Regions from separate parts of the Herbaspirillum sp. FG34 genome, predicted to be linked through region 2. Evidence: predicted binding sites of a transcription regulator. Region 2 holds the regulator's gene; each other region holds the start of a gene.
The links. The regulator HrcA, encoded in region 2, represses chaperone genes, less so after heat shock. The targets are predictions, from matches to a motif close to TTAGCACTCNNNNNNNNNGAGTGCTAA.

Region 1 (10,172 bases), on a different contig from region 2:
AGAAGGACGTCCTGGACGATGTGGGCAGCATCAGCTCGGCGGGCGACTTCGGCGGCGTGGTCAGCCGGGTCCACTCGCTGAACCTGGATCGCACCAACGGCGAGCGCGTCAACAACTCCATCCGCTACAACACCCCGAACTTCAACGGTTTCACCGGTAGCGTCATCTACGGCTTCGGCGAGACAGCCGGCAGCACCGGCGCCGGCCAGTCCTTCGGCCTGGGTGGTACCTACGCCAATGGTCCGCTGAACATCGGTCTGGGTTATTTCCAGAGCAAGTTGGGCGCAAGCTCCAGTGATGTCAACGGTCCTGCGGCTTGCAAGGGCGAGGTGGTTGGCAAGGACCGTGCCGGTGATACCTGCCTGAAGACCTGGACGCTGGCTGCGGCCTACGACTTCGGTGCGGCCAGGGTCTACGGTTCCTATTCGCACGTGGCGCTGCCGCTGGGGAAGGTACCGTCGGAGATCGCCAACAATCCGAAGCATGACTACAGCTTCGCCTCGCTGGCACATCCCAAGGGCCGTAATCCCCAGCCGAAGTACACGATGGACAGCACCGGTCACTACGTCATCGGCGGTGCCAACAACCGTTCCAGCAGTACGCTGGATATCGGTGTGAACTACCGCGTCGCGCCGTCTCTGTCGCTGATCAGCAGCCTGCAGTACACCCGCGCCAGGTTCATCGGCAGCGCCGATGGCCGCCTGCTGCAGGTCAACCTGGGCGCCAAGTATGACCTGTCCAAGCGCACCAGCACCTATGCCGTCGTACGCAACCTGCGTTCGTCCGACATGTACAGCGTCGGCCTGGGCAAGGAACGCGTCCCTGGTCTGGACCGCAGCCAGACCGGCATCAACGCCGGCCTGATCCACAGCTTCTAAGATCTGGCACTGCATCCGGGCTCGTGGGAGCCCGATGTTTGGCCCGCATCCGCAAGGATGCGGGTTTTTTTTATACCTCGTTGCGGCACGACACATGGTGCCGGCGCAGTGTGCGCTGAGCGGCTTTCCTGACAGCGCGGGTACGCAAGGGCCCTGGCATCGTTTTGGTGATGGCGCAAGGGAGCCGGTCCGAGCGCAGGGCAAGAAAAAACCCGCATCATTGCTGATGCGGGTTTTTCACTTGCAGCACAGGCCATGCAGCGCATGGCCCGCAGCCGGAAGGCCAATTACATCATGCCGTCCATGCCGCCCATGCCGCCCATACCACCCATGCCGCCAGGCATGCCGGCCGGCTTGTCTTCTGCCACTTCGGCCACCAGGGCGTCGGTGGTCAGGATCAGGCTGGCCACGGAGGCAGCGTTCTGCAGGGCCGAACGGGTCACCTTGGCCGGATCCAGCACGCCCAGTTCCACCAGGTCACCGTAGGTGCCGTTGGAAGCGTTGTAGCCGAAGTTGCCCGAACCTTCCAGCACCTTGTTCACCACCACCGACGGCTCGTCGCCGGCGTTGAAGACGATCTGGCGCAGCGGTTCTTCGATGGCGCGCAGCACGATCTTGATACCGGCTTCCTGGTCAGGATTGTCGCCCTTCAGATCCTTGACGTTGGCGCGAGCGCGCAGCAGGGCCACGCCACCGCCAGGCACGACGCCTTCTTCAACAGCAGCGCGGGTAGCGTGCAGGGCGTCTTCGACGCGGGCCTTCTTTTCCTTCATTTCGACTTCGGTGGCAGCGCCAACCTTGATCAGTGCAACACCGCCAGCCAGCTTGGCCACGCGCTCTTGCAGCTTTTCACGGTCGTAGTCGGAGGTGGCTTCGCCGATCTGGGTGCGGATCATTGCCACGCGTGCTTCGATGCCAGCGGCTTCGCCGTTGCCGTCGATGATGGTGGTGTTTTCCTTGCCGATTTCAACGCGCTTGGCTTGGCCCAGTTCAGCCAGGGTAGCCTTTTCCAGGGTCAGGCCGACTTCTTCGGCGATCACTTGGCCGCCGGTCAGGATGGCGATGTCTTCCAGCATGGCCTTGCGGCGGTCGCCGAAGCCAGGAGCCTTGACGGCAGCAGTCTTCAGGATGCCACGGATGTTGTTGACCACCAGGGTAGCCAGGGCTTCGCCTTCGACGTCTTCAGCCACGATCAGCAGCGGACGGCCAGCCTTGGCGACTTGTTCCAGCACCGGCAGCAGGTCACGGATGTTGGAGATCTTCTTGTCGAACAGCAGGATGAAGGGATTGTCCAGGGCGACGATCTGCTTCTCTTGGTTGTTGATGAAGTACGGCGACAGGTAGCCGCGGTCGAACTGCATACCTTCGACGATGTCCAGTTCGTTTTCCAGCGACTTGCCGTCTTCGACGGTGATGACGCCTTCCTTGCCGACCTTTTCCATGGCCTTGGCGATGATGTCGCCGATGTCCGCGTCGGAGTTGGCCGAGATCGAGCCGACTTGAGCGATTTCCTTGGAGGTGGTGGTGGGCTTGGCCAGGTTCTTCACTTCGCCGACGATGGCGGTGACAGCCTTGTCGATACCGCGCTTCAGGTCGGTCGGGTTGAAGCCGGCGGCGACGTACTTGAAGCCTTCGCGCACGATGGCTTGCGCCAGCACGGTGGCGGTGGTGGTACCGTCACCGGCGTTGTCGGAGGTCTTGGAAGCGACTTCCTTGACCAGCTGGGCACCCATGTTTTCCAGCTTGTCCTTCAGTTCGATTTCCTTGGCGACGGAAACGCCGTCCTTGGTCACGGTCGGGGCGCCGAAGCTGCGCTCGAGCACGACGTTGCGGCCCTTGGGACCCAGGGTGACCTTGACTGCATTGGCCAGGATGTTGACGCCGTTGACGACCTTGGCGCGTGCTTCATCGCCGAAAATAACTTGCTTTGCTGCCATGTTGGATTCTCCAGAAATTCGGTTCAGTTCATATAGCCTGGCGCGCGACTGAAATTTCAGGGGCGCCGGCTGCTGTCTTGCTGCCGCAGGCCTTCAGATTTTCTCTATCTATATAGAAGGAAAAGGAAGGCCGGATGCCGAATTACTTCTCGACGACGGCGAACAGGTCTTCTTCGCGCATGACCAGCAGTTCCTGGCCATCGACCTTCACGGCCTGGCCGGAGTACTTGCCGAACAGAACGCGGTCGCCGACCTTCACGGCCAGTTGACGGACCTTGCCATCTTCCAGGATCTTGCCGTTGCCGACGGCCAGGACTTCGCCTTGGTCCGGCTTTTCGGTCGCTGCGTCAGGCAGAACGATACCGGAAGCAGTCTTGGTTTCCTGGTCGAGGCGCTTGACGATAACGCGATCGTGCAAAGGGCGAAGATTCATGAGAACTCCTTAATTTTCAATAAGTTAGCATTGATTGCGGCGTAGCCTGCAACGGTTTTCTTCCAAATGCAGCAAACCTCACCGCAAGAAAAAGGGGATTGCGTCCGGCGGTGCTGTTAGCACTCTGCCGTGACGAGTGCTAAGTATAGGGATGGGGCGGGGAATTTTCAAGGCGTCGATGGCCATGCCGGACGTTTTCCGCTGCCGCAGGGCGCTCCGGAGCTCAAAGAAATTCGAGGCTTAATCAGAATAATTATCAAACGCCCCGAAAAATGCGCACGACTTAATACGAATCATTACTATTCCGCCTCCTTTCGGGTGTCTGCCCGAAAGATTCCCTTTTTCAACAAGAAACAAGAAATAAACGGCGGAGGTTCGCCAATATTTTTATTGGACCGAAATGTTATGAAGACTAGTCAGGCCACTTTGCTTTTTGCGCACGATCTACGCATCGCCACCTCAACCCTCGTCTCGCTGGCCATGCTCGGCTGGCCACTGGCAAGCCTGGCACAGCAGCCGGCCGCGGCCCAGGTGCAGTCCGGCCTGGAGCCCATCCAGGTCAGTGGCGACTGGCTCGGCACCGGTCTGGAGAGTAGCGTGAAGACCTATCCGGGGGCGCGCACCGTGGTCAAGAAGCAGGAGATCGACAGCACGGGCGCCATCAGCATCGGCGATGTGATGCGCCGCATCCCCGGCGTGCAGTCCAGCGACAACGCCGGCACGGCAGGCAGCGCCATCGCCCTCAACATTGGCGTGCGGGGACTGACCGGGCGCTTCTCGCCGCGCTCCACCATCCTGCTGGACGGCATTCCGATGGCGGTGGCGCCCTATGGACAGCCGCAACTGTCCTTCGCACCACTGAGTCTGAACAACATCGAATCCATCGACATCGTCCGCGGTGGCGGGGCCGTGCGCTTCGGGCCGCAGAACGTGGGTGGCGTCATCAACTTCAAGACGCGCTCCATCCCGGCAACCACTGGCATCTCCGGCGATGCCTCGGTGCGTTACAACAGTTACGGTCAGGGTGGGGGCAATACGCAGACCACGGCCTTCGCCGGCGGCCAAAACGACAACGGCATCGGCATGGCCTTTCTTTACTCGGGGCAGGATGGCCGCGGATGGCGCGACAAGAGTGACGAGCACCTCAATGATTTTGCGCTGAAGATGCGTTACGCCCTCTCGCCGAGCGCCGAACTCTACGCCAAGCTCAACTACTACGACGTGATGAGTCGCACGCCGGGCGGGCTGACCACGGCGCAGTACGCCGCCGATCCGTTCCAGAACACACGCCCGCGCGACAACTGGAGCGGCACCCGAAAAGGCTTCGACCTGGGTTACCTCAACACGATATCGGACCATCAGGAGTTCGAGATCCGTAGCTATTTCAACCAGGCCACCCGCCAAAGTACCTTGATCAATGCCGCCCGGGTGCAGCTCTCGCATCAACCGCGCAACTACGAAACCCTGGGCATCGAGCCACGCTATACGCATCGCCTTGCCTGGGGCAGCGTCACGCACGATGTCACGGTCGGCTATCGCCATGTCCGCGAGCGTGGCGACGACAACCTCCATAACGAGTCAGTGCGCACCGGCGCACTGAGCGGATTTGCCCAGTTCCGCAACAGTACCGATGCCCACGCCGGCTATATCGACGACAAGATCGCCTTCGGCCAGTGGCGCATCACCCCGGGTCTGCGCTTCGAGCACGTCAGGTCGACCCGAGTTGACGTGAATAAAAAGGCATCCTACGAGACCGGCAGCAACAAGCCGCTGCCCTCCATCAATGTGGCCTACCTGCTGACCGGGCAACTGACCTTGTTCAGCAATTACAACACCTCCTTCGGCGTGGTGCAGAATTCGCAACTCAACACCATGTCCTCGGCCAATCCGCTCTCTCCGGAGCTGGCCAGGACAATGGAAGCGGGCGCGCGCTGGAAGAGTGCGCAGGCGTCTGCCGAAGCGACGCTGTTCCACCTCGATTTTGACAACCAGATCGTGTCCGTCCAGGGAACCAATCCCAGTGTCTTCCGCAACATCGGCAAGACCCGGCATGATGGCATCGAACTGGCAGCGGACTATACCTTTGACCAGCAAGGTCCGTTGCAGGGCTGGTCGGTCTTTGCCAACTACACCTACACCCGGGCCCTGCAGAAGTCGGGCAGCAACCCCGGCAAGGACCTGCCGTTCTATGCCCGTACGACCGATACGCTTGGCGCCCGCTTCAAGTCCGGCCCATGGGGTGTGAGCCTGTCGACGACGCACCAGAGCCGACAGTTCGCCGATGAAGCCAACACCCTGGCCGAAAGCACCGACGGCAGCCTCGGGGAAATCCCGGGTTTCCGCCTCTGGCATGCCCAGGCAAGCTGGAAGGTGCCAGGCAGGAAGGGGCTTGATGTCACCGCCGGCATCAACAACCTGACCGATCACCGCTACTTCACCCGTACCGTGGACGGCAATCCTGGCAAGCTGGTGGGCGCGCCGCGTACCTTGTACGTGCAGGGGCGTTACGCATTCTGATCAGCGCCTGCGAAAGACGCGTCGTGAACGGGCCGCCATGGAAGGTTCCTGATGGCGGCCCCTCACTGACGGGTGCGATCAGCGCATCAAGGCCGGAATTTGCGGCAAATGAATGAAAATTCTCATTTTGCAGGATCATTTGCGCATGGACTGAGGTTTCCGGGGTGGTCTGCCTGAGTTTCAAGTGCAGTTTTCTTCCGGTCGCCCACCCTTATTGGTGCGCTCCTTCGCATTTCGATTCAAAAAAGTGCATAAAACGTGCGATATGAATGAACAACCGCGTTGGCACGGAACTCGCTCTCCCAGCCGCACCATTACGGTGTATTCTGCCCGGCGGGGCGGTGTATCGGAGGAGCTGCCCCGCCTGGCCTGGCGCTTTGGCCGGGCCGCTTGCCTGCTGTGGCTCCGTCCCTTTTTAACCGGGGATGACCATGCGGAAAGCGCCCGAGTCGAGATGCTGCAAGGCATGGCTCGTTTTTTGCAGTAGCAGAGTCCGCAAGCAAGAACCGGTCAGCGACTGGGAGGCGCTGCGGCGCTTTCCGATCATGGCACCGTCCACATGGCGCTCAGGATCGGTCAGTGCACATAACAAATGGCACAACGAACTGCGTTTTCAATCTTTCATTGGAAGTAATAGGAGCAATTCATGCAAAAAATCAAAATGATTCCTGTCGCTACGGCACTGGTGGCAGCGTTCGCATTCGCAGGGGCTGCGCAAGCACAAGAAGTCATCAAGATCGGTCACGTCGCTCCCCTGACCGGTCCCAACGCGCACATCGGCAAGGACAACGAAAACGGCGCCCGCATGGCCGTGGACGAACTCAACGCCAAGGGTTTCATGATCGCCGGCAAGAAGGTCACCTTCCAGCTGGTGGCCCAGGATGACGCTTCCGATCCGAAGCAAGCCACCACCGTGGCTCAGGCCCTGGTCGATGCCAAGGTCAAGGGCGTGGTCGGTCACATGAACTCCGGCACCACCATCCCGGCTTCCAAGATCTACTATGACGCCGGCATCCCGCAGATCTCGCCGTCGGCCACCAACCCCAAGTACACCCAACAGGGCTTCAACACCGCCTTCCGCGTGGTGGCCAACGATGGTCAGCTTGGTGGCGTGCTGGGCCGCTATGCCGTCAATGAGCTCAAGGGCAAGAGCGTGGCCGTCATCGACGACCGCACCGCCTACGGTCAAGGCGTGGCCGAAGAATTCCGCAAGAGCGCAATGGCTGCCGGTGCCACCATCGTGGCAACCCAGTACACCACCGACAAGGCCACCGACTTCAACGCCATCCTGACCTCGGTCAAGTCCAAGAAGCCGGATCTGGTCTTCTTCGGCGGCATGGATGCCGTGGCCGGCCCGATGCTGCGCCAGATGGACCAGCTGGGTATCTCGGCCAAGTTCATGGGCGGTGACGGTATCTGCACCACCGAACTGCCGGCCCTGGCCGGTGCCGGCCTGAAGGACAGCGAAGTGGTCTGCGCCGAAGCCGGTGGCGTGACCGAAGCCGGCAAGAAGCCGCTGGAAGACTTCAAGGCAGCCTACAAGAAGAAGTTCAACCAGGACGTCGTGATCTACGCACCGTACACCTACGATGCGCTGATGACCCTGGCTGATGCCATGCAGCAGGCTGGCTCGTCGGATCCCAAGGTCTACCTGCCGTTCCTGGCCAAGATCCACCACAAGGGTGTGACCGGTGAAATCGCCTTCGACTCCAAGGGCGACATCCTCAACGGCACCCTGACCCTGTACACCTACAAGGGTGGCAAGCGTACCCTGCTGAGCGTGGTGAAGTAAGCAACAAGCTTCACATCCGGTTCCATGACGGAACCGGATGAAGCCGCTGTGACAAGCCCCGGCCCTGGTGCCGGGGCTTTTTGTTTCATATCGACCAAAAACCAGGCCGCCCCGTCAGCGCATTTCAAGATTATAATGAGACACGTTCTCATTCATTTTCTTGCGGTCATGGCCGACCTTGCATCTTCCCGTCATCAAGACATCGCTGGCATCTACACCGGGCATCACCGGTGGCTGCTGGGGTGGCTGCGCCGTCGCACCGACAATGCCGACCTGGCCGCCGACCTGGCCCAGGATACCTTCGTCAAGATGATGGTGGAGCGCCGCGACTTCACCCTCGATGAAGTCCGCGCGCTGCTGGCCACCATCGCCCGCGGCCTGATGATCGACCATTTCCGCCGCTGTGCGCTGGAAGCGGCCTTCCTGGAGATGCTTGCGCAGATGCCGCCCGAGCATCTGCCTTCGCCCGAAGCGCAACTGCTGGTGCTGGAAACCCTCAACGAAGTCGACGCCATGCTGGCCGCGCTCCCCCCCAAGGTGCGCAGTGCCTTCCTGCTGTCCCAGTTAGATGGCCTGGGCTATGCCGAGATCGCGACCCGTCTGCAGGTCTCGCTCAGTTCGGTGCAGCAATACATGAGGCGCGCCTTCACCGCCTGTTACCGCCTGCAGTATGGCCGCTGACATCAGCCCGCCGAGCGAGGACATCGTCATGGCCGCCATCGACTGGATGGTCAGACTGCAATCGGGCAGCGCCACCGACCACGACCAGCAAGCCTGCCGCCGCTGGCGGGCTCAATGCCCGCAGCACGAGCTGGCCTGGCAGCGCCTGCAGTGCCTCAGCGAACGGATCGCCACGCTGCCCGCGACCCTGGCCCACGGCAGCATCGGCGCCAGTCCTGCCCGTACCCGCCACAACCGCCGCTTCGCCCTCAAGACCCTGTGCATGACGATCGGTGCCGGGCTGCTGGCCACCAGCGCTGCGCGCCTGGCGCCATGGCAGGCGTGGATGGCCGGGTACACTACCGGCACCGGTGAACGGCGCCGCGTGGTGCTGGCCGACGGCACCGTGCTGGAACTCAACAGCGCCACCGCCGTGGATGCGGATTACGACCAGCAGCGGCGCCTGCTGCACCTGTATCGCGGCGAAGTGCTCATCAGCACGGGACATGAACGTGATCGCCCCTATCGGCCCTTGCTGGTGCAGACCCGACTGGGCCAGGCGCGCGCGCTGGGCACGCGCTTCCAGTTGCGTGATGCGCAGGAGGGCATGCGCCTGGCTGTTTATGAGGGCGCGGTGGAATTCCGTGCTCATGATGAGCACGCGGCGGTACGCGTGGACGCCGGGCAACAGGGGCTGTTCGATGCGCAAGGACTGGTCGGCGGTCTCGCCCCGGCCAATGAGCAGGCCAGCGCCTGGATCGAAGGCGTCATCATCGCCGATCACATGCCCCTGGGCCAACTCGTGGCCGAGCTGGAGCGCAGCCTGCCTGGCAGGCTGCGCTGCGATCCTGCGGTCGCCAGCCTGCCGATCTCAGGCGTGTTTCCGCTCGACCAGCCCGCCCGCATCCTGGCCGCGATCGCCCGGACCTTGCCGGTGCGGGTCGATTCCTTCACGGACTACTGGATCACCTTGCGACCACGGGATGCCACCTGATGCAGGCATTGGCGTAAATCATTTTCATTTTTTTCTGCAGGTTTTTGGATCTCGTTCGGTTTACCAGAGAGCAAGTCCTCTTCAGCTAATCACCCAACGAGATCCATGACCATCCGAACCTGCTTCCCCTCGCGTCCGACCTTGTCCCGACTGGCGATACTGGCCGCTTTGGCCAGCCCCATGGCGGCTGTTCAGGCGCAAGCCACCGACACCCAACGCCAGAGCTACGACATCCCCGCCGGGCCGTTGGACCCGAGCCTCAACAGTTTCGCCCGCCGTGCCGGCGTGCTGCTGTCCTTCGATCCGGCCCTCACGCGCGAGCGCCAGAGCAAGGGGCTCTCCGGCCGCTATACCGTGGCCGAAGGCTTTGCCGCGCTGCTGGCCGGCACGCCCCTGCAAGCCATCCGCAATGCCGATGGCAGCTACACCGTGATGGCCCCCGCAGGCATCACCGGCAGCAATGCCAATGCCGTCCTGCCCACCGTCACCATCACCGAAAGCGCCGACCCCACCGCGCCCTATGCCGGTGGCCTGGTGGCGCGTGGCGGCAGCCTGGGCGTGCTGGGCACGGCCAGCGTCATGGACACGCCCTTCAGCACCACCAACTACACCTCGCAAGGTATCGAGGATGTGCAGGCGCGCGCCATCGGTGACGTCATCACCAACGATGCCTCGGTGCGCAACACCAATGGCAATGGCGGTTTCGGCGACAGCTACCAGATTCGCGGTTTCACCATGTCGGCCAATGACGTGGCCTTCAACGGACTCTACGGCATGGTGCCGCTTACACGCATGCCCATTTCCATGGTCGAGCGCATCGAAGTACTCAAAGGGCCGGGAACGCTGATGTATGGCATGGGGCCGGCCGGCGGGGTCGGCGGGGCGGTCAACCTGATCCCCAAGCGGGCACATGAAGATCCGGTCTCCAGCGTCACGGCCACCTATCTCTCCAATTCGCAGT
Region 2 (10,172 bases):
CGACCAGGGCCAGGCCATCTGGGCCAATGCCTACCTGCGTCCGGTGCGTGCCTCGGCCATGTCCAAGGAAGCTCAAGCGCGCTTCCTGCCGGCTGCTGAATACGCCCGTGCCAAGTCGGTGGACTACGGCAAGATGGCCGAAGCCCAGCGCAAGTTCGGCGAGCGTTACCTGGCCGAAGTGCGTTGAATGCAGACCGCAGGAGCAAGCATGAAAAGCATGATCCCCTCCGTCTCCGGTGCGCGCCCTCGGACCGCAGGCAACGGCGTGTGGCTGTGGTTCGCCCTGCCCGGGTTGACGATCTTCTGCGCCTTCTGGCTGCTGCCCATGGTGCGGCTGGTCGGTGTGGGCGCCTCGGGACCGGAGGGGGCGATGGCCTATCTGGCGGTGCTGACCAACCGTCATTACTTCACCAGCCTGGTCTCCACGCTGTTGTTGTCGGCGGTGGTGACGGCTGCCACGCTGGCCATCTCGGTGTTCGTGGGCTTGTTCCTGCAACGCAATCGCTTTCCCGGCCAGTCGCTGTTGCTGGCCATGCTGACCTTCCCGCTGGCGTTTCCCGGCGTGGTGGTCGGCTTCATGGTCATCATGCTGGCCGGGCGCCAGGGTCTGATCGGTTCATTGACCAACTGGCTCTTCGGTGAATCGTTGGTGTTTGCGTATTCGCTGGCGGGGCTGTTTCTGGGGTATCTGTATTTCTCGATTCCTCGTGTGATCCTGACCGTGGTGGCCGCCGCCGAAAAGCTCGACCCGTCGCTGGAAGAAGCGGCGCGCTCGCTGGGCGCCAGGCCCTGGCAGGTGCTGCTGCACGTGGTGCTGCCGGCACTGCTGCCGGCGCTGATCTCGTCGGGTGCGATCTGTTTTGCCACCAGCGTCGGTGCCTTCGGGACGGCCTTCACGCTGGCGGCCAATATCGATGTACTGCCCATGACCATCTATAACGAATTTACCGGCTACGCCAACTTTGCCACGGCCGCTTCGCTGTCCATCGTGCTGGGGCTGTTCACCTGGGCCGTGCTGGCGCTGGCGCGTTCGCTCACCGGCAGCGGCGTTGCGGCGGCGGCATAAGGAAGAGGCCATGCAGAATCGTTTCCGTTTTTATCTTCAGCTGGCCTTCACGCTGCTGGTCTGCGCCTTCCTGGTGGTGCCGGTAGTGCTGTCGATGCTGGCCGGTGTGACCGAGAATTTCTTCGTCGGTTTGTCCAGCGGGCTCACGCTGCGCTGGGTAGCCCAGGTGTGGGACATGTACCAGCCCACCATCTGGCGCTCGCTCATCATCGCGCTGGCCTGCCTGGCGGTGACGCTGGTGGCGGGTGTGCCGCTGGCCTACATGCTGGCGCGCTATCGCGGTGGTCACAGTCGCCTGGCGCGCATCATCGAAGAATTGCTGATGATGCCGGTGGCCGTGCCCGGGCTGGCCACTGCGCTGGCGCTGATCATGGCCTATGGTCAGCTGCGCGAGTTCCGCGCCAGCATCTTCTTCATCCTGGTCGGCCATGTCATCTTCACGCTGCCCTTCATGGTGCGGCCGGTGCTGGCGGTGATGCAGTCCTCGCAGCTGGCGCAACTGGAAGAAGCCGCCGCCAGCCTCGGTGCCGGGCGCCTGCGTCGATTCTTCGGCATCGTCATTCCCAATGCGGCCTCGGGCATTCTGGCCGGGGCGCTCATGGTCGTGACACTGTCCATCGGCGAATTCAACATCACCTGGATGCTGCACACGCCGCTGACCCAGACTCTGCCGGTGGGTCTGGCCGATGCTTACGCATCGATGCGGCTGGAGGTGGGATCGGCCTATACGCTGATCTTCTTTTTCATGATCATTCCGCTCCTGATCGGCATGCAGTGGGCGACCCAGGCAACACGCAAGAAAGTCAGTCTATGAAGCCCAAGCAAGAAGCCGTTTCCATCCGCCTGCAGCAATGCGCCAAGTCCTTTTCCAACGGTACGCGTGCGCTGCAGCCGCTGGACCTTGATATCCATCCCGGTGAAACCCTGGTCCTGCTGGGGCCCTCGGGCTGCGGCAAGACCACCACGCTGCGCATGATCGCGGGGCTGGAGTTTCCCGATACGGGCGGGCAAGTCTTCTTCGGTGACGAAGACGTGACTGCCCTGCCGATTGAAAAGCGCGGTGTGGGCATGGTGTTCCAGAACTATGCGCTGTTTCCCAACATGAGCGTGGGCGAGAACATCGCCTATGGCATGAAGATACGCAAGATCCCCGCCGGCGAACGCGCCGAGCAGGTGGAACGCCTGTTGGACATGGTGCATCTGCAGGGCCTGTCGCATCGCCGCGTGGACCAGCTCTCGGGCGGCCAGAAGCAGCGCGTGGCATTGGCGCGCGCACTGGCCATGGAGCCGCGCGTGCTGCTGCTGGACGAACCGCTGACCGCTCTGGACGCCAAGCTGCGCGAAGCCGTGCGCAGCGATCTCAACAAGCTGCTGCGCGGTCTTGGCATCACCGCCATCTACGTCACCCACGATCAGGGCGAGGCCATGGCGCTGGGAGACCGCATCGTGGTCATGGAACGTGGCAGGATCTCGCAGATCGGCACGCCGCGTGAAATCTACTATCATCCGGCTAATGACTTCGTGGCCGATTTCATCGGTGCGATGAATCGCGTGCAAGGTATCGTTTCAGGAGATAGATTGTTGTTGCCCAGCGGAAGCCTGCCGCTGCTGGAGCAGATCGATGCGGCACAACAAGGGCAGCAGGCCTGCGCGTTGTTCCGTCCCGAAGATGTCGAGGTAGTGGATGTCACCGAAGCCGATGCCCAGTGCGTGCGCGGCAAGTTGCTCAACATCTTTTTCCTCGGCGACCGCAGCCGTTTTGAAATCGAGATCGGTACCGAGCGTCCCGTCATCGCAGAGACCAGCCGCCGTGGCTGGTGGGAGGCCGGGCAGCAGATCGCTATTCGCGTGCCCGCCGAGGCACTGGTGAAACTGGCGCCGCGCGCCGAGAAGGAGACCGCATGATCCTGGGTCAGATTTCCGACCTGCACATCAAGACCGATGGCAAGAAATCCTATCGCGTGGTGGATACCGCCGAGGCCTTGCGTCGCTGCGTGCGGCAGGTCAATGCACTGAAGCAGAAGCCGGATGTGCTGGTCATCACCGGCGATCTGGTGGACTTTGGCAAGCCCGCCGAATATGCCTGCCTGCGTCAATTGCTGGCGCCGCTGACCATGCCCTATTACCTGTTGCCGGGCAACCATGACGAGCGCCGTGCGCTGCGTGCCGCGTTTGCCGACCATGCCTACCTGCAGCAGGGGGGCGAGCGCATCGAGTATGTGATCGAGCAGTATCCGGTGCGCATCATTGCGCTCGATACCGTGATCCCGCGTGCCAGCGGTGGCGAACTGGCTGCCTCCAGCCTGCTGTGGCTGGATGAGGTGCTGGCGCAGCAGCCGCAGCGTCCGACCGTGATTGCCATGCACCACCCGCCCTTTACCACCGGCATCGGACACATGGATGACATGGGGCTGGTCAATCCGCAGGCGCTCGAAGCGGTAGTACGCAAGCATCCGCAGGTCGAGCGTATCCTGTGCGGGCACCTGCATCGCTCCATCCAGCGCCGCTTTGGCGGGACGCTGGCGACGACTTGTCCGGGGGTGTCGCATCAGGTGCAACTGGATCTGGATGCACAGGCACCGTCCTGCTTCGTGATGGAGCCGCCGGGTTTCCAGTTGCACTGGTGGGATGCGGCGGCGGGGAGTCTGGTCAGCCATACGGCCTTCATCGGGGAATTCGATGGGCCGTATCCGTTTTATGATGGGGATGAGTTGATCGATTGATCTGTGCAATAGATCAATCGGGGCCGCCGCAGCGATGGCGGCGATGAATGGAAGTAGGGGATATCACTTCCAGACCAGCGCAATCACCGGCGGCTCGCCATAATCCTCGCAACGGTCATTGATGGCCGTGCAGCAGAATTCCACATCTTCCACCAGCGCCGGCAGGCGCTGGTGCAGGTCGGCGCTGTGGCTGATCTCGATGGTCAGCACTTCCTTGGGTTTGAGCCTGAACTTGCACATGCCGTCGTCATCGCGCAGATAGGACAGGCAATCGACCCAGGCATCCATGCTGCGGCCATAGAAATCCGGGAAGCCGAAGGCTTGCGCGCTTTCGGTGTGGAAGCTCTCCCAGTCGGTGATGCGGTCGCCCGCCAGTTGTACGGTGGCCATGCCTGCTCTCTTTCAGTTTGCTTTCTTCTCGCGCTTGCCGCCGTCCTTGGGATCGGTGACGAAGCCCAGCTTGGTCAGCCCCGCACCCTGCGCGGCTGACATCACTTCGGCGATCATTTCATAACGGGTCGACTTGTCGGCGCGCAACTGCAGCTCGGGCTGCGGTTTTTTGGCCGCGGCAGCCGCCAGGCGCGCATCCATGTCCGCTTCGCTGACCGGCTGGTCGTCCCAGTACAGCTTGCCGGCGGCATCGATGCCCAGGGTGATGGTCTCCGGTTTTTCCGGGGCCGGGCTGGACTGCGCGGTGGGCAGGTCCAGCTTCAGGGCGTGGGTGAACATGGGCGCGGTGATGATGAAGATCACCAGCAGCACCAGCATCACGTCCACCATCGGGGTGACGTTGATGTCGGCCATCGGGCCCGAGTTGTGGTTGTCGTTGAATCCGCCGAAACTCATGATGGACTCCTCTCGAAGGTCGTGTCGAAGAAATTATTTGCGCATGCCGCCGACGCGCTCGCCGGTGGTCAGGTACGCATGCAGGTCGTGCGCGAAGCCATCCAGTTCGGCCAGCACCACGCGATTGATGCGGGTGAAGGCGTTGTAGGCCAGCACGGCGGGGATGGCTACCAACAGGCCCAGCGCGGTCATGATCAGCGCCTCGCCCACGGGGCCGGCCACCTTGTCGATCTGCACCGTGCCGCTGGCCGAGACCGCCACCAGCGCATGATAGATACCCCAGACAGTGCCGAACAGACCGACGAAGGGGGCCGTGGAGCCGACCGAGGCCAGCAGGGTGAGGCCGCGTTCCAGGCGCGCCGAGACCCGGTTGATTTCGCGACGCAGGGTGCGCGTGATCAGTTCACCCGGATCGGTGGCGGCGTTGAGCGATGGCGTACCTTGCTGGCGGGTGCCGATGTCGGCGGCTTCGGCGGCGCGTTCGGCCATGGGGGTGTAGATCAGTTCGCTGTCCACGCGCTGCATGGCGGCGGTGGCATCGGCCAGGGTCGGTGCCTGCCAGAACTGTTCCAGCGCATTGCTGCCACGGCGGATGCGCCAGGCGGCCCAGGCCTTGGAGAGGATGTAGAACCAGCTGGCGATCGACATGAGCAACAGCAGATAGGCCACCGAGTGGGAAACGGCATCGCCTTGCGCCCAGTAGTGGGCAAATCCAATGTTCTGTTCCATGGTAGGTGCTTTCGGGAAAGACGCCGCGCTTGCGGCAGGGAGTCAATGACGGTGAAGTCCGGGGCAGTCGCTTGGAGCGGCCGGCCCCAAAAAAATTCGCTGCCGGACCTGGTGGGGCGCGGCAGCGTCGGGCATTTCCTGTGGTGGCGGGCCAGGCTTACTTGAAGCCCAGCACATCCTGCATGTCATACAGGCCGGTCTCTTTGTCGGCCAGGAAGCGCGCGGCGCGCAGGCTGCCCATGGCGTACGAGACGCGGCTGGACGACTTGTGCGAAATCTCGATGCGCTCGCCGATGCCGGCAAACAGCACCGTGTGATCGCCAATGATGTCGCCGCCGCGCACGGTGGCAAAGCCGATGGAGGACGGATCGCGTTCACCGGTGACGCCTTCGCGGGCGTAGACGGCGACGTCATCGAGCTTCTTGCCCAGCGCATCGGCGATGACTTCGCCCATCTTCAGCGCCGTGCCGGAAGGCGCATCGACCTTGTGGCGGTGATGGGCTTCGATGATCTCGATGTCGTAGCCGTGCGAGAAATTCTTGGCCGCCAGTTCCAGCAACTTCATGGTGACGTTGACGCCCACGCTCATGTTGGGGGCGGCCATGATGGCGGTGCGCTTGGCGAATTCGGCGATGGCCGCTTTGCCTTCGGCTTCGAAGCCGGTGGTGCCGATGACGACCTTCACGCCATGGGCGGCGCAGTATTCGAGGTGCTTGAGGGTGCCTTCCGGACGGGTGAAGTCGATCAGTACGTCAGCCCCGGCCAGGCCGCGTGCCAGGTCCGATTCAATGATCACGCCCGTGGTTTTGCCCAGGAACAGGCCGGCATCGGTGCCGATGGCCGCTGAGGTGGGCGTATCGAGGGCGCCGGAGAGCTTGAGATCCTCGGCGTTGAGGATGGCTTCGATCAGCATGCGGCCCATGCGCCCGGAGGCGCCGGTCACCGCGATATTCAATGCAGTCATGTGAAACTCGGAAGAAGGAAGTGCAGGAGACAGGGCTTACTTGTTGGTGGCCGAGGAAGGCGCCACCGGCGAGGCCGGCTTGATCTCGCTCTCATCCTTGGGTTTGTCAGTGAAGCTGGCCTTGGAACCGACCTTGGCATCGGTGATCAGGGTCAGGTATTCACTTTCGGTGGGCAGGTTCTGGCCGCCTTCGACGTGATCCAGCAGGTCATCCTTGAAGAACACCGAGACGCGGCTGGTCATGATCTCGCCATTGCCCTTGGCCAGGCGGAAGTCGTAATCCCAGCGGTTGCTGTGGAACATGTCGGTCAGCAACGGCGTACCCAGCACGAAGCGCACCTGGTCGCGGGTCAGGCCCGGGCGCAGTTGCGCCACCATTTCCTTGGAGACGAAGTTGCCCTGCTGGATGTCGATGCGATAGGGCTTGAGGAAGCCGAACAGGCTGTTGCTCTTGCCGGTCACCTTCACGCCCGAGGTATCGGTGGGCGCCGCCTGTTCCGGCGCCTTGGTCGAGGAACAGCCGGCCAGCGTGACGGCCAGTGCGGCCAACAGGCCGAGGGCAGCGGTGTGATGACGGGACTTCATTCGGGAAAGCATGCGCATAAAGATTTCAACCGGGTTGAGCCATGAGCCTAAAGCACTATATGATAAGCTAGAACTTACTTCTTAAATAGGCATGAGTGCGTTCCGGGTGTAAAAGGGCGTTCCCCACCGCCCCGCCGGAACGGTCCGCCAGGTCTTCCCAGTGGACCGCCGCGCCTGTTCGAGACCAGTAAACCCCGGGAACCCACTCTACCATGCCGAACAATCCATCCGAACTGAAGGCCAGCGGCCTGAAGGCGACCCTGCCGCGCCTGAAGATCCTTGAGATCTTCCAGAACACTTCGGTGCGCCACCTCAGCGCCGAAGACGTCTACAAACAATTGCTCTCCGACAACCTGGACGTGGGTCTGGCCACCGTGTACCGTGTGCTGACCCAGTTCGAGCAGGCCGGCCTGCTCCAGCGCAATCACTTCGAAACCGGCAAGGCCGTCTTCGAACTCAACGAAGGCTCGCACCACGATCACCTGGTCTGCCTGGATTGCGGCAAGGTCGAGGAATTCTTCGACGCCGAGATCGAAAAGCGCCAGATCAAGATTGCCCAGGAGCATGGTTTCGAGATCGCCGACCACGCCCTGGCCCTCTACGGTCATTGCAAAAACTGCAAGAAAGTGAAGAAATAAGCCCGCCATCGCTTCCTGGCTCGATTTGAGCAAGGCAGCGTGAAGCAAAATGCAAAAAGCCACGTGTGGTCGCACGTGGCTTTTTTGCGTTCTGGCGGGATGGTTGTGCTGGCCGGGCTCAGTGCTGGCTCAGCGCGCTGGAGAGCAGTTTGGCGGTGATGTCGACGATGGGAATGACCCTTTCATATGCCATGCGGGTCGGCCCGATCACGCCCAGGGTGCCGACGATGCGGCCGTTGACCTCGTAGGGCGCGGTGACGATGCTCATGTCGTCCATCGGTACCAGCTGGGATTCGCCGCCGATGAAGATCTGTACGCCGGTGGCCTTGCTGGAGACATCCAGCAGCTGCAACAGCCCGGTCTTCTGTTCGAACATGTCGAAGAGGCGGCGCAGCGAATTCATGTTGGAGGACAGGTCGGTCACCGACAGCAGGTTGCGCTCGCCGGAGATGACCACGCTGTTGTCTGCCTCTTCGCTCATGGCGTCGCTGCCGGCTTCGACGGCGGCCTGCATGAGCGTGGTCATGTCGTCGCGCAGCTGGCGCAGCTCGCCCTGCAGATGCACACGCACCTGGTCGAAGCTTTGGCCGGCGTAATGCTGGTTGATGTAGTTGGCGGCCTGGGTCAATTGGCTGGGGGTGTAATCGACCTCGGTCAAGAGCATGCGGTTCTGCACATCGCCACCCTGGTCGACGATGACCAGCAGGATGCGCTTTTCCGACAGCCGCAGAAATTCGATCTGCTGGAACGCCGATTCGCGCTTGGGAGTCATTACCACACCGGCGAACTGCGACAGCGAGGACAGCACCTGGGCCGCATTGGTGATGATCTTCTGGGACGAGCCGCTGTGCTGCAGGCGCGACTGCAGGCGGCCTTCGAGGGCGCTTTCGTCGATGGCCTCGACGGTGAGCAGGGTATCGACGAACATGCGATAGCCGCGCGGCGTGGGCACACGCCCGGCCGAGGTGTGCGGGCTGGCGACGAAGCCCATCTCTTCGAGATCGGCCATGATGTTGCGGATGGTCGCCGGGGACAGTTCCAGACCGGACAGTTTCGACAGGGCGCGCGAGCCCACAGGCTGGCCGTCGGCGATGTACCGTTCGACCAGGGCCTTCAAAAGTGTGCGGGCGCGGTTATCGAGTTGCATGGGGCATATTCTAGCGGCATATCCGCCAAATGTGACGGCGACTCCGTCCTGGGGGACATTGTACGAAGAATCAGGCCTGCGTTTGCAGCCAGTCATGCAGCTCATGCAGGTCGCGGCAGATGGCGTCCGGCGTGATGCCTGCCGGCAGCGTGCGCTCAAAACGGTTCATCCACACCGCCCGCAGGCCGGCCTGCTGTGCGCCCTGTACGTCCAGCAGCGGGTCGTCGCCCACGTAGACAGTGGCCGCCGGGGCAACCTGCAACGCTTCGCAGGCGGCATGGAAGATGGCCGGGTCGGGCTTGGCGCGGCCGAAGCGGTGCGCGGCAATCGAGACGCCGAAGTGACCGGCCAGGCCGATGCGATCCAGGTCGGCAAAGCCGTTGGAGACCGAGCCCAGCGTCAGCCGTCCCCTCATGCGCAGCAGCGCCGGTTCCACGTCATCGAACAGCGCCACCGTGCTGCGCGCCTCGGAGAATACGGCCATGGCCGGGTCGACCAGCGCCAGGTCCACGTCATGCTCGCGGAAGACCTCGGACAGCGCCGTATGGCGCAGCTTCCAGAGGTCGATGCGATACATGGGATCGGTCTTCATCAAGGCCATGCGGCGTTCGCGCAGGCTGGCAATCGTATGGGCCGCCACCACGGCGGGCGCATGCTCGCGCAGCCAGTCGTAGAGCAGGCCTTCGGCGCGTACCAGCACCGGTTCGATGGCCCACAGGGTATCGTCGAGATCGAACAGCACCGCCTCAATGGAGGAGGGCGCAGGCGAGGAGGGCAGGGGGGAAGCGCTTGGTTTCATTACAATGTCATCTCAAATTATGGTCTAATCCGCAGCATGTGGCCCATCAAATTACCCGTTCAGGCAGCCGTACCCAAAACCGTCGCCATCGTCGGCAAGTTCCAGGCCGTCGGCATCGCGCAGATCTTGTCGGACATCGCCGTGTTCCTGGAGTCGCATGGCCACACCGTGGTCTTCGAGTCCGAGACCGCCGAGAACATCGCCCTGCAAGGCTATGACAGCCTGACGCCCGAGCAGATCGGACAGCAGGCCGACGTGGCCATCGTGGTCGGCGGCGACGGCACCATGCTCGGCATTGCGCGCCAATTGGCTCCGTACAACGTACCGCTGATCGGCATCAACCAGGGGCGGCTCGGCTTCATCACCGATATTGCCCAGGACCGCATGATACCGGCTCTGGCCGACATGCTGGAAGGCAAGGTCGAAGCCGAGTCGCGTTCGCTGCTGGAAGCAAGGGTCTACCGCGAGGGTAGCGAGATCTTCCGCGCGCTGGCTCTGAACGACGTGGTGGTGGCGCGTGGCTCCACCTCCGGCATGGTCGAGCTGCGGGTGGAGGTCGATGGCCGCTTCATGTACAACCAGCGTTCCGATGGTCTCATCGTGGCCACGCCCACGGGTTCCACGGCCTATGCCCTGTCGGCCGGCGGACCGATTCTGCATCCCAGTCTGCATGGC
Region 3 (10,172 bases), on a different contig from region 2:
CCGATGCTGTTCTCGGTGGGCTTCATCTTCGTCTTCACCATGGGTGGCTTCACCGGGCTGATCCTGGCGGTCACCCCCATCGACATCCAGATGCAGGATACCTACTACGTGGTGGCGCACTTCCACTACGTGCTGGTGGCCGGTTCGCTGTTCGCGCTCTTCGCCGGTTACTACTACTGGGGCCCCAAGTGGACCGGCTTCATGTACAACGAATGGCGCGGCAAGTTCCATTTCTGGGCTTCGCTGATCACCTTCAACATCACCTTCTTCCCCATGCACTTCCTGGGGCTGGCAGGCATGCCGCGTCGTTATGCCGATTATCCGGCGCAGTTCACCGACTTCAACATGATCGCCTCCATCGGTGCCTTCGGTTTCGGGCTGTCGCAGGTGTACTTCCTGTTCTTCGTGGTGATCCCCTCGATCAAGGGGGGCAAGAAGGCCGAGGCCAAGCCCTGGGAAGGCGCGGAAGGACTGGAATGGACCGTGCCCAGCCCGGCGCCCTTCCACACCTTCGAGGAACCGCCGGTGGTGAAGTGAGCGCCAGTGGATAACACAAGTCATCGCAGCTAATGCAAAGGCAAGCCTCATGACCGAACGCAAGAAACCCAACAACCTGCGCACCGCCCTGCTGCTGGGGCTGGTGGCGCTGGCCTTCTTCGTCGGCATCTTCGTCAACCGCATCTGGTTCGCCCGATGAGCAGAGACGACGATCCGGCGGAGGAGGGCGCAGCACCCGGCCTGAACCGCGTGATGCTCAAGAAGCTCCTGGTGGTGGCGGTGCTGATGTTCGGCTTCGGCTACGCGCTCATTCCCGTCTATCGCAAGATTTGCGAGGTCACGGGCGTGAACTTCCTCACGCCCAAGGATGCAAGCGTGGAAGCGCCGGCCAATACGCAGATCGACAAGTCGCGCACCATCACCGTGGAGTTCGACGGCAATGCCCAGGGTCCGTGGCGTTTTCGTCCGACCGTGTCCAGCCTGCAGGTGCATCCGGGCGAGATGACCCAGGTCACCTATGAAGTGGTCAACACCCAGCCGCGCAATGTGGATGCCCAGGCCATCCCCAGCTATGCGCCGCTGCAGTCGGCGGCTTTCTTCAAGAAGGTGGAGTGCTTCTGCTTTACGCAGCAGACGCTGGGGCCGAATCAGGCCAAGCAGATGCCGGTGGTGTTCTACATCGATCCCAAGCTGCCCAAGGAGGTGACCACGATCACGCTGTCCTATACCTTCTTCGAGATCAACGGCAAGAACAAGACGGCGGGTTGAGAGGCCCGGAGGAGCTGGTGTGAACGATGAGCTGAAACAGGCCGCGCAGCGCAAGGCGTCGTTCGGCGCGACGATGAAGGCGGTGTTCTGGTCCTTCTTCGGCGTGCGCAAGCGCAAGGATTACGAGTCGGATGCGGCACGCCTGAATCCGGTCCACGTCATCATCGCCGGCATTCTCGGTGCGGCGATCTTCGTCGCCGTGCTGGTGAGCATCGTCAAGCTGGTGGTGCGCGGCGCCGCAGGTGGGTGAGCGTGACCGAAAAAGAGCATTAAGGAAAAGTGAATCCTGGATCGCAAGAGTATTTAATACAGCTTAATGCTCGTGTTTGCTGCTCTTGCCCCAGGCCAGAACAATCGGATTTCGTACCGGGAGAAGAACATGAGTTCTCAACAAGCCAAGGCGCCCCATTACTTCGTTCCAGGCCCGTCGCGCTGGCCGATGATGGCCGGCATTTCCATGCTCATCACCATGATCGGGGCCTCGGGTTGGGTCAATGGTCTGGCATGGGCACCGTACGTCAACATCCTCGGCATCCTGATGGTGCTGGTGGTGCTGTACTACTGGTTTGGCGATGCCATCGGCGAGTCCGAGTCCGGGCTCTACAGCGAGCGCATCGACCTGTCCTATCGCTGGAGCATGAGCTGGTTCATCTTCTCGGAGGTGATGTTCTTCGCCGCCTTCTTCGGTGCCCTGTTCTATGCGCGCAGCATCACCATGCCGTGGCTGGCCGATCTCGACCACAAGATGATCTGGCCCGACTTCACCGGCCAGTGGGGCAATGTCGGCCCGGCCGGTACGGTGGAGAATTTCACCACCATGGGGCCGTTCCCCATCCCGACCATCAACACCCTGCTGCTGCTGAGCTCGGGTGTGACGCTGACCATCTCGCACCACGCCATGCGCGCCGGACATCGTACCCGGACGGCGGTGTGGCTGTTCCTGACCATCCTGCTGGGCGCGGTGTTCATGGGCTTCCAGGCCTATGAATACATCCACGCCTACAGCGAGCTGAATCTCAAGCTCAGCTCGGGCATCTATGGATCGACCTTCTTCATGCTGACCGGCTTCCACGGTTTCCACGTGACCATGGGTGCGATCATGCTGTCGGTGGTGCTCTATCGCGTGCTGCGCGGGCACTTCACGCCCACCCATCACTTCGCCTTCGAAGGCGCGGCCTGGTACTGGCACTTCGTGGACGTGGTGTGGCTGGGGCTGTATGTGGTGGTGTACTGGTTGTAAGGCGGGCACGCCTTCTGCAATGACAAAGCCGCACCTCGGTGCGGCTTTTTTATGCGATGCGTACGATGCGTGGGGAGGAGCTCAGCGGATGCCGGTCGGCTGTATCCAGCCCAGCTTGTAGCTCAGCAGGATGAAGAGGAACAGCGCCACCGAGAAGCCGACCCGCAAGGTGAGCGCCTGGACGGTGCGGTTGCTGCGGCCCTTGTCGCGCATGAGAAAGATCAGTGCCGAGGCCAGGCTGGCCAGGATCAGGATGAAGGCGATGGCGACGACGATTTTCATGAGGATGCAATCCTGTCTCCGAAGGCGTGCATGCGGTATGCTGCGACGCTGGTGTGTATGTGATTTTTCTTGTCCCGTGTGCGCTTCATTGTAAGGCCAAACTTCATCGATGCCGACCCGATTCGTTTTTCGCCTCATTCCGTTTTGCGCCACGCTGATCGTGGCTGCCGCCGGGTTTGCACTGGGCCAGTGGCAGACCCATCGTGCCGAAGAAAAACTGGCGCTGCAGCAGCGCATGCAGGCGCGTGGCAGCCAGGCGCCCCTGGTGGCGCTGCCTGCCGATGCAGGCGATGCGGAGTTCCGCCACATCCGCCTGCGCGGCCGCTTCCTCCCGCAGTGGACGCTCTACCTGGAGAACCGCCCCTACAACGGCGCCGTGGGCTTCCATGTGCTCACGCTGTTCCAGCCCGAGCACAGTACGCAAGCCGTGGTCGTGGTGCGTGGCTGGGCGCCGCGTGATGCGGCCGAGCGCACCCGTGTGCCGCAGGTGCCGCCTCCGTCGGGCGTGACCGAGGTGGACGGCATCCTGCGCCGGGATGCCGGGCATGTCCTGCAACTGGGAACAGCCGATGCACCGCGTCCTCAAGCCATCCTGCAAAATCTGGATCTGCCGGCCCTGGCCAAGGCCAGCGGCCTGCCGCTGGCACCGCTGGTGATCGAGCAGGGCGGGGCGGCAGGCGACACCCTGGTGCGCGACTGGCCGGCCCCTTCGCTGGGCATCGATCGTCATCGTGGCTATGCCGTGCAGTGGTATGCGCTGGCGGGGATGGCCCTTCTTTTTTTCATCGTGACAGGATTCAAACGTGGTCGTCATGACAAAGCCTGATATTTCGCAATCGCCTCAAGCCACCGCCCAGGACGAGGCGCGTCGTCGCCGCAGCGGCCGCTGGAAGATGCTGGCGGTGCTGGCCGTGTGCGCCGCACCGCTGATCGCTTCCTATCTGACCTATTACGTGATCAAGCCGCAGAGCCGCAACAACTATGGCGCGCTGATCGATCCACGCCAGTATCCCATCCCCGATCTCGGCAGCAGCGCCATTGATGGCGGCCCGGCCCGGCTGCAGGATTACAAGGGCAAGTGGGTGATGCTGCAGGTCGATGGCGGCGACTGCGACGAGCCCTGCCAGAACAAACTGCTGACCATGCGCCAGCTGCGGCTCATGCAAGGCAAGGAAATGGACCGCATCGAACGGGTGTGGCTGGTCACCGACCGCGTACCGATTGCGACCCTGCTCCTGCGCGAATTCGACGGAACCGATATCCTTCGGGTTGACGCCGGCAAATTGCAGTCCTGGTTGCCGGTCGATGCCGGGACCTCGGCGCGCGACCACATCTATCTGATCGACCCGCTGGGCAACCTGATGATGCGCTTCCCCAAGGACCCCGACCCCGGCAAGATGAAGAAGGACATTTCCAAGTTGCTGCGCGCTTCCTCCATCGGCTGATGCCGCGTGGAGGCGAGTGTGTGGTGACGCAAGTTTGACTCAAGATGAATGCAACGACGCTGATACAACTGGGCCTGACCGGGCTCGTGGTCGCCCTGATTCCGCTGGCGCTGGTGTGGCGCGCCCAGGGTGTGGTCAACAAATACCGCAAGCTGGTGTGGGTGACGCTGTTCTTTACCTTCGACCTGATCATGTTCGGCGCCTTCACGCGCCTGACCGATTCGGGCCTGGGCTGCCCTGACTGGCCGGGCTGTTACAGCCACGCCAATCCGCTCCTGGCGCATGAACACATCAATGCCGCAGAAGAGGCCATGCCCTTTGGTCCGGTGACCTGGGCCAAGGCCTGGATCGAGATGATCCATCGCTATTTCGCCATGGCCGTGGGTTTCCTCATCATCGTGCTGATGGTGGTGGCGTGGCGGCGCTGGATGCGCTCGGGCAAGACCGAACTGCAGTTCCGTCCGTGGTTCCCGACGGCGCTGCTGGGCTTCGTCTGCCTGCAGGGGGCCTTCGGTGCCTGGACCGTGACCATGAAGCTGCAGCCGATCATCGTCACCACGCATCTGCTGCTCGGACTGACTCTGCTGGCCATGCTGACCTGGCTGGCAGCGCGGCAGGAGCCGCATGCAGCGGTCTCGGCGGGCGGACGCGCACTGATCGTGCCGGCCACCGTGGGGGCCGCGCTGCTGGGCTTGCAGATCGCGCTGGGCGGCTGGGTCAGCACCAATTACGCGGCGCTGGCCTGCTCCGACTTCCCGCTGTGCAATGGCAAGCTGGTGCCGGACATGGATTTCGAACATGGCTTCACGCTCTGGCGCCACCTTGGCATGACGGCCTCCGGCGATTACCTGCCGGTCGAAGCGCTGACCGCCATCCATTGGGTGCATCGCAGTTTTGCCTTTGTCGTCATCTTGTATGTTGTATGGCTGGCACACCGGGCGCTGCGCGAGGAGGGCTTGCGCAAGACCGGCCGCTGGATGCTGACGGTGCTGGGTTTGCAGCTCTGTACTGGACTGGCGACCATCTATCTGAACTGGCCGCTGGCCATTGCCGTGCTGCATAACGGCGGCGCGGCGCTGCTGGTCATCCTGATGGTCATGTTAAACTACAAGGTCCGTTACGCACCCTCCGGCCTGGCCGCCGCTGCTCCACCAGCATCCGCCCGGCCCGTCACGCCATGACCACATTGACCGCCCAACCCAACCGCATCGCCCAGTACTGGGCACTGACCAAGCCGCGTGTGACGCAGCTGGCGGTGTTCTGTGCCGTGATCGGCATGTTCCTCTCCACGCCCGATCTGCCGGACTGGCGCAAGGTCGTCTTCGGCACCTTGGGGATCTGGCTCCTGGCCGGTGCGGCCTTCGCCATCAACTGCCTGGTCGAGCGCGAGATCGATTCGCGCATGGCCCGCACCGCCCGCCGTCCGATGGCGCGCGGCGAGATCACGGTGGGCCAGACCCTGGTGTTCTCCGGCGTGCTGGGCGGCCTGGGCATGTGGGTGCTGTACAACCTGGTCAATCCGCTGACCATGTGGCTGACCTTCGCCACCTTCGTCGGCTACGCCATCATCTACACCATCATCTTGAAACCGGCGACCTCGCAGAACATCGTCATCGGCGGCCTGGCCGGTGCCATGCCGCCCGCGCTGGGCTGGGCGGCCATGGCCAATGACGTGCCGATGCAGGCCTGGGTGCTGGTGATGATCATCTTCATCTGGACCCCGCCGCATTTCTGGGCGCTGGCTATGTACCGCCGCGACGACTACGCCAAGTCCGGCCTGCCGATGCTGCCCATCACGCATGGCATGGAGGTGACCAAGCTGCATATCCTCATGTACACCATCGCACTGCTGGCGGTGAGCATGCTGCCCTTTGCCATCGGCATGAGCGGGCTGATCTACCTGGGCTCGGCCATTGTGCTGGGGGCGATCTTCTTTTGGTACTCGTGGCAGATCTACCGTCACTACACCGACCTGATCGCGCGCAAGGCCTTTGCCTATTCCATCATCTATCTGTCCATCCTGTTTGCGGTGTTGCTGGTGGACCATTACTTCCTGTTCCGCAGTTTCTGACCTCATGAAAAGATTCTTCTCGGCGCTGCTGCTGGCCGCTTGCGCGACGCTGCTGGCGGCTTGCGGGCCCTCCAAACCTGAACTGAAGTTCAACAATACCGATGTCACCGGGCTGGACTATGCGCGCGATTTCGCGCTCACCGACCACACCGGCAAGCCGCGCACCCTGGCCGATTTCAAGGGCAAGGTGGTGGTGATGTTCTTCGGCTATACCCAATGTCCGGACGTCTGTCCGACCACCATGGTGGAGATGTCCAACGTGATGAAGGAACTGGGTCCGGATGCGGACCGCGTGCAGGTCCTGTTCGTCACCGTTGACCCCGAGCGCGATACCCAGGAAGTACTGGCGCAATACGTGCCTGCCTTCGACAAGCGCTTCCTCGGACTGCGTGGTGACCTGCAACAGACCGAGAAGGTGGCCAAGGAATTCAAGGTGTTCTACCAGAAGGTGCCGGGCAAGCAGCCGGGCAGCTATACCATGGACCACACCGCCGGCAGCTACGTCTTCGATCCGCAGGGCCATATCCGGCTGTTCGTCAAGCACGGCCAGGGTCCGCAGACGCTGGCGCATGACATCAAGCTGCTGCTCTCGTGATGCTGCGGGAAAAGGGATAAAAAAGGGATAAAAAAGAGATAAACGATATAAATCGTTTGGATGAAAAGAAAGGCGCCCGAGGGCGCCTTTCTTGTTGGTGCTGCTGAACCGGTCTGAAGAATCGAAGAATCGATCAGGAGTAAGCCTGCAGCGCGGTCTTCATCTTCTTCAGCGCCACTGCCTCGATCTGGCGGATACGTTCGGCCGAGACGCCGAACTCGTCGGCCAGCTCATGCAGGGTCGCACCCGAGCCATCGTCATTGGCCAGCCAGCGGGCTTCGACGATACGGCGCGAGCGGTCATCCAGCTTGGACAGGGCGGCTTCCAGGCCTTCGGACTGCAGGCGGTCGTACTGCTTGGCCTCGATCACGCGGGTCGGTTCCGAATTGTCGGAGGACAGGTAGGCGATGGGCGCGAACTTGTCATCGTCGTCATCGGTGGGCGACTCCAAGGCGATATCGCGACCGGAGAGACGGGTTTCCATCTCGATGACTTCCTCGCGCTTGACGTCCAGGGTCTTGGCCAGGGCCTCCACCTGGGCCGGGGTCATCGCGTCCAGACCTTCCTTGTGGCTGCGCAGGTTGAAGAACAGCTTGCGCTGGGCCTTGGTGGTGGCGACCTTCACCAGACGCCAGTTCTTCAGGATGTACTCGTGGATCTCGGCCTTGATCCAGTGCATGGCATAGGACACCAGGCGCACGTTCTGGGCCGGGTCGAAGCGCTTGACGGCCTTCATCAGGCCGATGTTGCCTTCCTGGATCAGGTCGGCATGCGGCAGGCCGTAGCCCAGATAGCCTCGGGCGATCGACACCACCAGACGCAGGTGTGACAACACCATTTTCTGGGCCGCGCCCAGGTCGTTCTTTTCACGCAGGTCACGCGCCAGCTTGACCTCTTCCTCGTGGGTCAGCATGGGCAGGCGGTTCACTGCCGAGATGTACGCGTCGATGTTGCCCAGGCTGCCGGAAAAACCCAGCGCGAGTGCATTGGACTCGGCAGGCATGAGTGCAGTTTGTGCAGACGCAGATTTCATGGATTCTCCTTGGTTCCTTTGCGGAAACGGTTGAAACGGTAGGAAGCAGAGGCTTCGGTGACCAGGGGCGATGTTCCCGACTTCCCTGGTGCGGCCACGCGGGCCGGTACTGTTTGATGCAGTGCTCCACGAAAACTGGAGCAATTCGATAAGGTATTCTAGCACTCGTCACCCCGGAGTGCTAATAGCATGATGGTGATGGGTCAATAGTGCAATCCTATTGCTTTTCAGCCAATCATTGCATTCCATTCCCTTTATATTAGTCGCCTTTGGGCGACAAAAGTTGCGATCGGGGTCAAAAGGAGGCCAGAAACTTGTAACACTTTTTTGCAGCGCGCAAGATGAAGACAAACGGACGCGGCAGACCTGCCAGGACGACAGGAACGGGCATTGGCCCGATGGCAGCTCGTCATCTGACGAGCTTGCTGCTGTTTAGAAGACGCGGGGAGGGCAAGTTTATTGTTGGCGATGGGCTGGCCCGATAGAATTTCTCGCCAGAAAGTCCAAAGCCCGCAACAGCGGGCTTTGTCCTCAATTTACAGGGGCACGACCAATTGCCTGGAAAACCCCTGTCTCTATGGCGGCGAGTATAGCACCCGACGCACTTCACTTTCAACCGGCTCACGGCATGCTGAAACACCTCACTGCAGCTCGCTTGTCCACTCTCCAGCGCTTCTTCCTCACGACTTCGCACGGCGATACGCTCGGATGTTATGCCTGGACCCAGGCGGTTGCCGCTGGCATGTTGCCGCTGCTGGCCGATGTCGAGGTATCGCTGCGCAATGCCGTGCACGGTGCGTTGTCGCGTCATTACGGCGCGCGCGATTCCTTTGGCTGGATGATGCCCAGACCGAATCCGGCGCACGCCGTCAATCCCGCCGCTCCTCCGATGCTGCCGCCGGTGCACAAACTGAGTTCGAGATCCCGTGATGATGTGGTCTGTGCGATCGACAAAGTCAAAGGCAGGAAACCATCTGCCCATGTCGTCACCCCGGATGACGTGGTGGCGACATTGCCCTTTGGATTCTGGGAGGTGCTCATCGGCGCGCTCGCGCATCACGCGCAGCCAGCAGGGTTGCAGGCGGCGATCCTGGCGGCAGTCTTTCCGCATGCGCCAGATACGCAGGCTTTCCCCTATGACAGTGCTGCGTTCAGGAAGCGGGTGGTCGCTCTGCTCAAGCGGATACGCGACGTACGCAACCGCATCGGGCACCACGACGCCATCTGGACGATTCCTGAATTCGACCGTTTTGGCGTCCTGGGTCTTATCCCGCGTCGGCCCAGGCAAACCGTCAACAGCCTGCGTCTACTCGTCGATAACCTGTTCTGGTTTGCCGGCTGGATCGACCCGGTGATCTCTCTGCACTTGCGCAAGAGCGACCACTGGTGGTCATTGCAGGCCTTGCTCGACCGGCAGGCACTGGCGATCTATCGTCGTTGCGCCGGCGGTGCCGGCACCTATCGGCTAGTGCTGGACAGTGCAACACCGCCCGGCCATGGCAAGCATCGCATGACCAAGGGCAAGCGTACCCTGTCTCGCGTCCGACGTGACATCACGCGTTATTTCTTCTGATCGGTGCAACGAGAGCCCTTGCACCTCAAGCCTTCCTGGCCAACTGCCTGCGTACCGACAGCATCGCCCCGAACAAGCCCAGCAAGCCGCTGGCGGCCAGCAGCAGGCCGATGGCCATGGGGCTGGGCAGGGCCAGCTGGAATTCCGAGGCATAGAGGTGGGCAAAGTCCAGAATGGCTGCATTGAGCGGCTGCTGCGCCGCCACCACCAGCCCCAGCGCCACCAGACCCGCACACAGACCCAGCAAGGCGCCGGTGTAGTAGAACGGACGATAGATGAAGGAATTGGTCGCCCCGAACAAGCGCGAGACCTCGATTTCGTCGCGCTGCGTCATCACCTGCAGACGGATGGTGTTGAACACCACCGCCACCACCACCGCACCCAGCGTCATCCCCAGGAACAGCAGTACCAGCCGCAGGATGCGCAGCAGCGCCGCCAGCCGCTTGACCCATTCGGAATCGATCTGCACGGTATCCACGCCCGGCTGCTTCTTCAGCTGCTGGGCAATGTCATCCACGCGGGTGGCATTCATGGCGTTCTCGAAGCCCGGCAGGCGCACCACATAGCCGTCCGGTAGCGGATTGCTGCCCAGCGTGTTGAGCACGTCGGCCAGCCCGGTCTTGCTCTTCAAGGCATCGAACGCCTTCTCGCGCGGGATGAACTCGAC

Region 1: the regulator HrcA is predicted to act here: its motif matches at 3,365-3,391, upstream of groES (co-chaperone GroES).
Region 3: the regulator HrcA is predicted to act here: its motif matches at 8,091-8,117, upstream of rpoH (RNA polymerase sigma factor RpoH).

Annotation. Positions count from the first base shown of each region.
Region 1 covers NZ_JBMDJS010000007.1:181,097-191,268, reverse strand. Annotated here, with positions in the region: gene ACODSZ_RS11440 (porin) at 1-878, shown strand, start outside; gene groL (chaperonin GroEL) at 1,166-2,815, opposite strand; gene groES (co-chaperone GroES) at 2,958-3,248, opposite strand; gene ACODSZ_RS11425 (TonB-dependent receptor family protein) at 3,654-5,765, shown strand; gene ACODSZ_RS11420 (branched-chain amino acid ABC transporter substrate-binding protein) at 6,412-7,557, shown strand; gene ACODSZ_RS11415 (sigma-70 family RNA polymerase sigma factor) at 7,726-8,238, shown strand; gene ACODSZ_RS11410 (FecR domain-containing protein) at 8,228-9,211, shown strand; gene ACODSZ_RS11405 (TonB-dependent receptor) at 9,317-10,172, shown strand, end outside.
Region 2 covers NZ_JBMDJS010000005.1:104,338-114,509, forward strand. Annotated here, with positions in the region: gene ACODSZ_RS08395 (ABC transporter substrate-binding protein) at 1-187, shown strand, start outside; gene ACODSZ_RS08400 (ABC transporter permease) at 209-1,066, shown strand; gene ACODSZ_RS08405 (ABC transporter permease) at 1,077-1,880, shown strand; gene ACODSZ_RS08410 (ABC transporter ATP-binding protein) at 1,877-2,971, shown strand; gene ACODSZ_RS08415 (phosphodiesterase) at 2,968-3,789, shown strand; gene ACODSZ_RS08420 (barstar family protein) at 3,853-4,179, opposite strand; gene ACODSZ_RS08425 (ExbD/TolR family protein) at 4,192-4,635, opposite strand; gene ACODSZ_RS08430 (MotA/TolQ/ExbB proton channel family protein) at 4,669-5,364, opposite strand; gene dapB (4-hydroxy-tetrahydrodipicolinate reductase) at 5,522-6,328, opposite strand; gene ACODSZ_RS08440 (outer membrane protein assembly factor BamE) at 6,365-6,913, opposite strand; gene fur (ferric iron uptake transcriptional regulator) at 7,126-7,551, shown strand; gene hrcA (heat-inducible transcriptional repressor HrcA) at 7,670-8,698, opposite strand; gene ACODSZ_RS08455 (HAD family hydrolase) at 8,769-9,497, opposite strand; gene ACODSZ_RS08460 (NAD kinase) at 9,534-10,172, shown strand, end outside.
Region 3 covers NZ_JBMDJS010000010.1:68,188-78,359, forward strand. Annotated here, with positions in the region: gene ctaD (cytochrome c oxidase subunit I) at 1-537, shown strand, start outside; gene ACODSZ_RS13945 (cytochrome oxidase small assembly protein) at 587-697, shown strand; gene ACODSZ_RS13950 (cytochrome c oxidase assembly protein) at 694-1,266, shown strand; gene ACODSZ_RS13955 (DUF2970 domain-containing protein) at 1,286-1,516, shown strand; gene ACODSZ_RS13960 (cytochrome c oxidase subunit 3) at 1,646-2,506, shown strand; gene ACODSZ_RS13965 (twin transmembrane helix small protein) at 2,588-2,788, opposite strand; gene ACODSZ_RS13970 (SURF1 family protein) at 2,898-3,614, shown strand; gene ACODSZ_RS13975 (SCO family protein) at 3,601-4,233, shown strand; gene ACODSZ_RS13980 (COX15/CtaA family protein) at 4,278-5,414, shown strand; gene cyoE (heme o synthase) at 5,411-6,304, shown strand; gene ACODSZ_RS13990 (SCO family protein) at 6,309-6,899, shown strand; gene rpoH (RNA polymerase sigma factor RpoH) at 7,033-7,932, opposite strand; gene ACODSZ_RS14000 (hypothetical protein) at 8,561-9,505, shown strand; gene ftsX (permease-like cell division protein FtsX) at 9,531-10,172, opposite strand, start outside.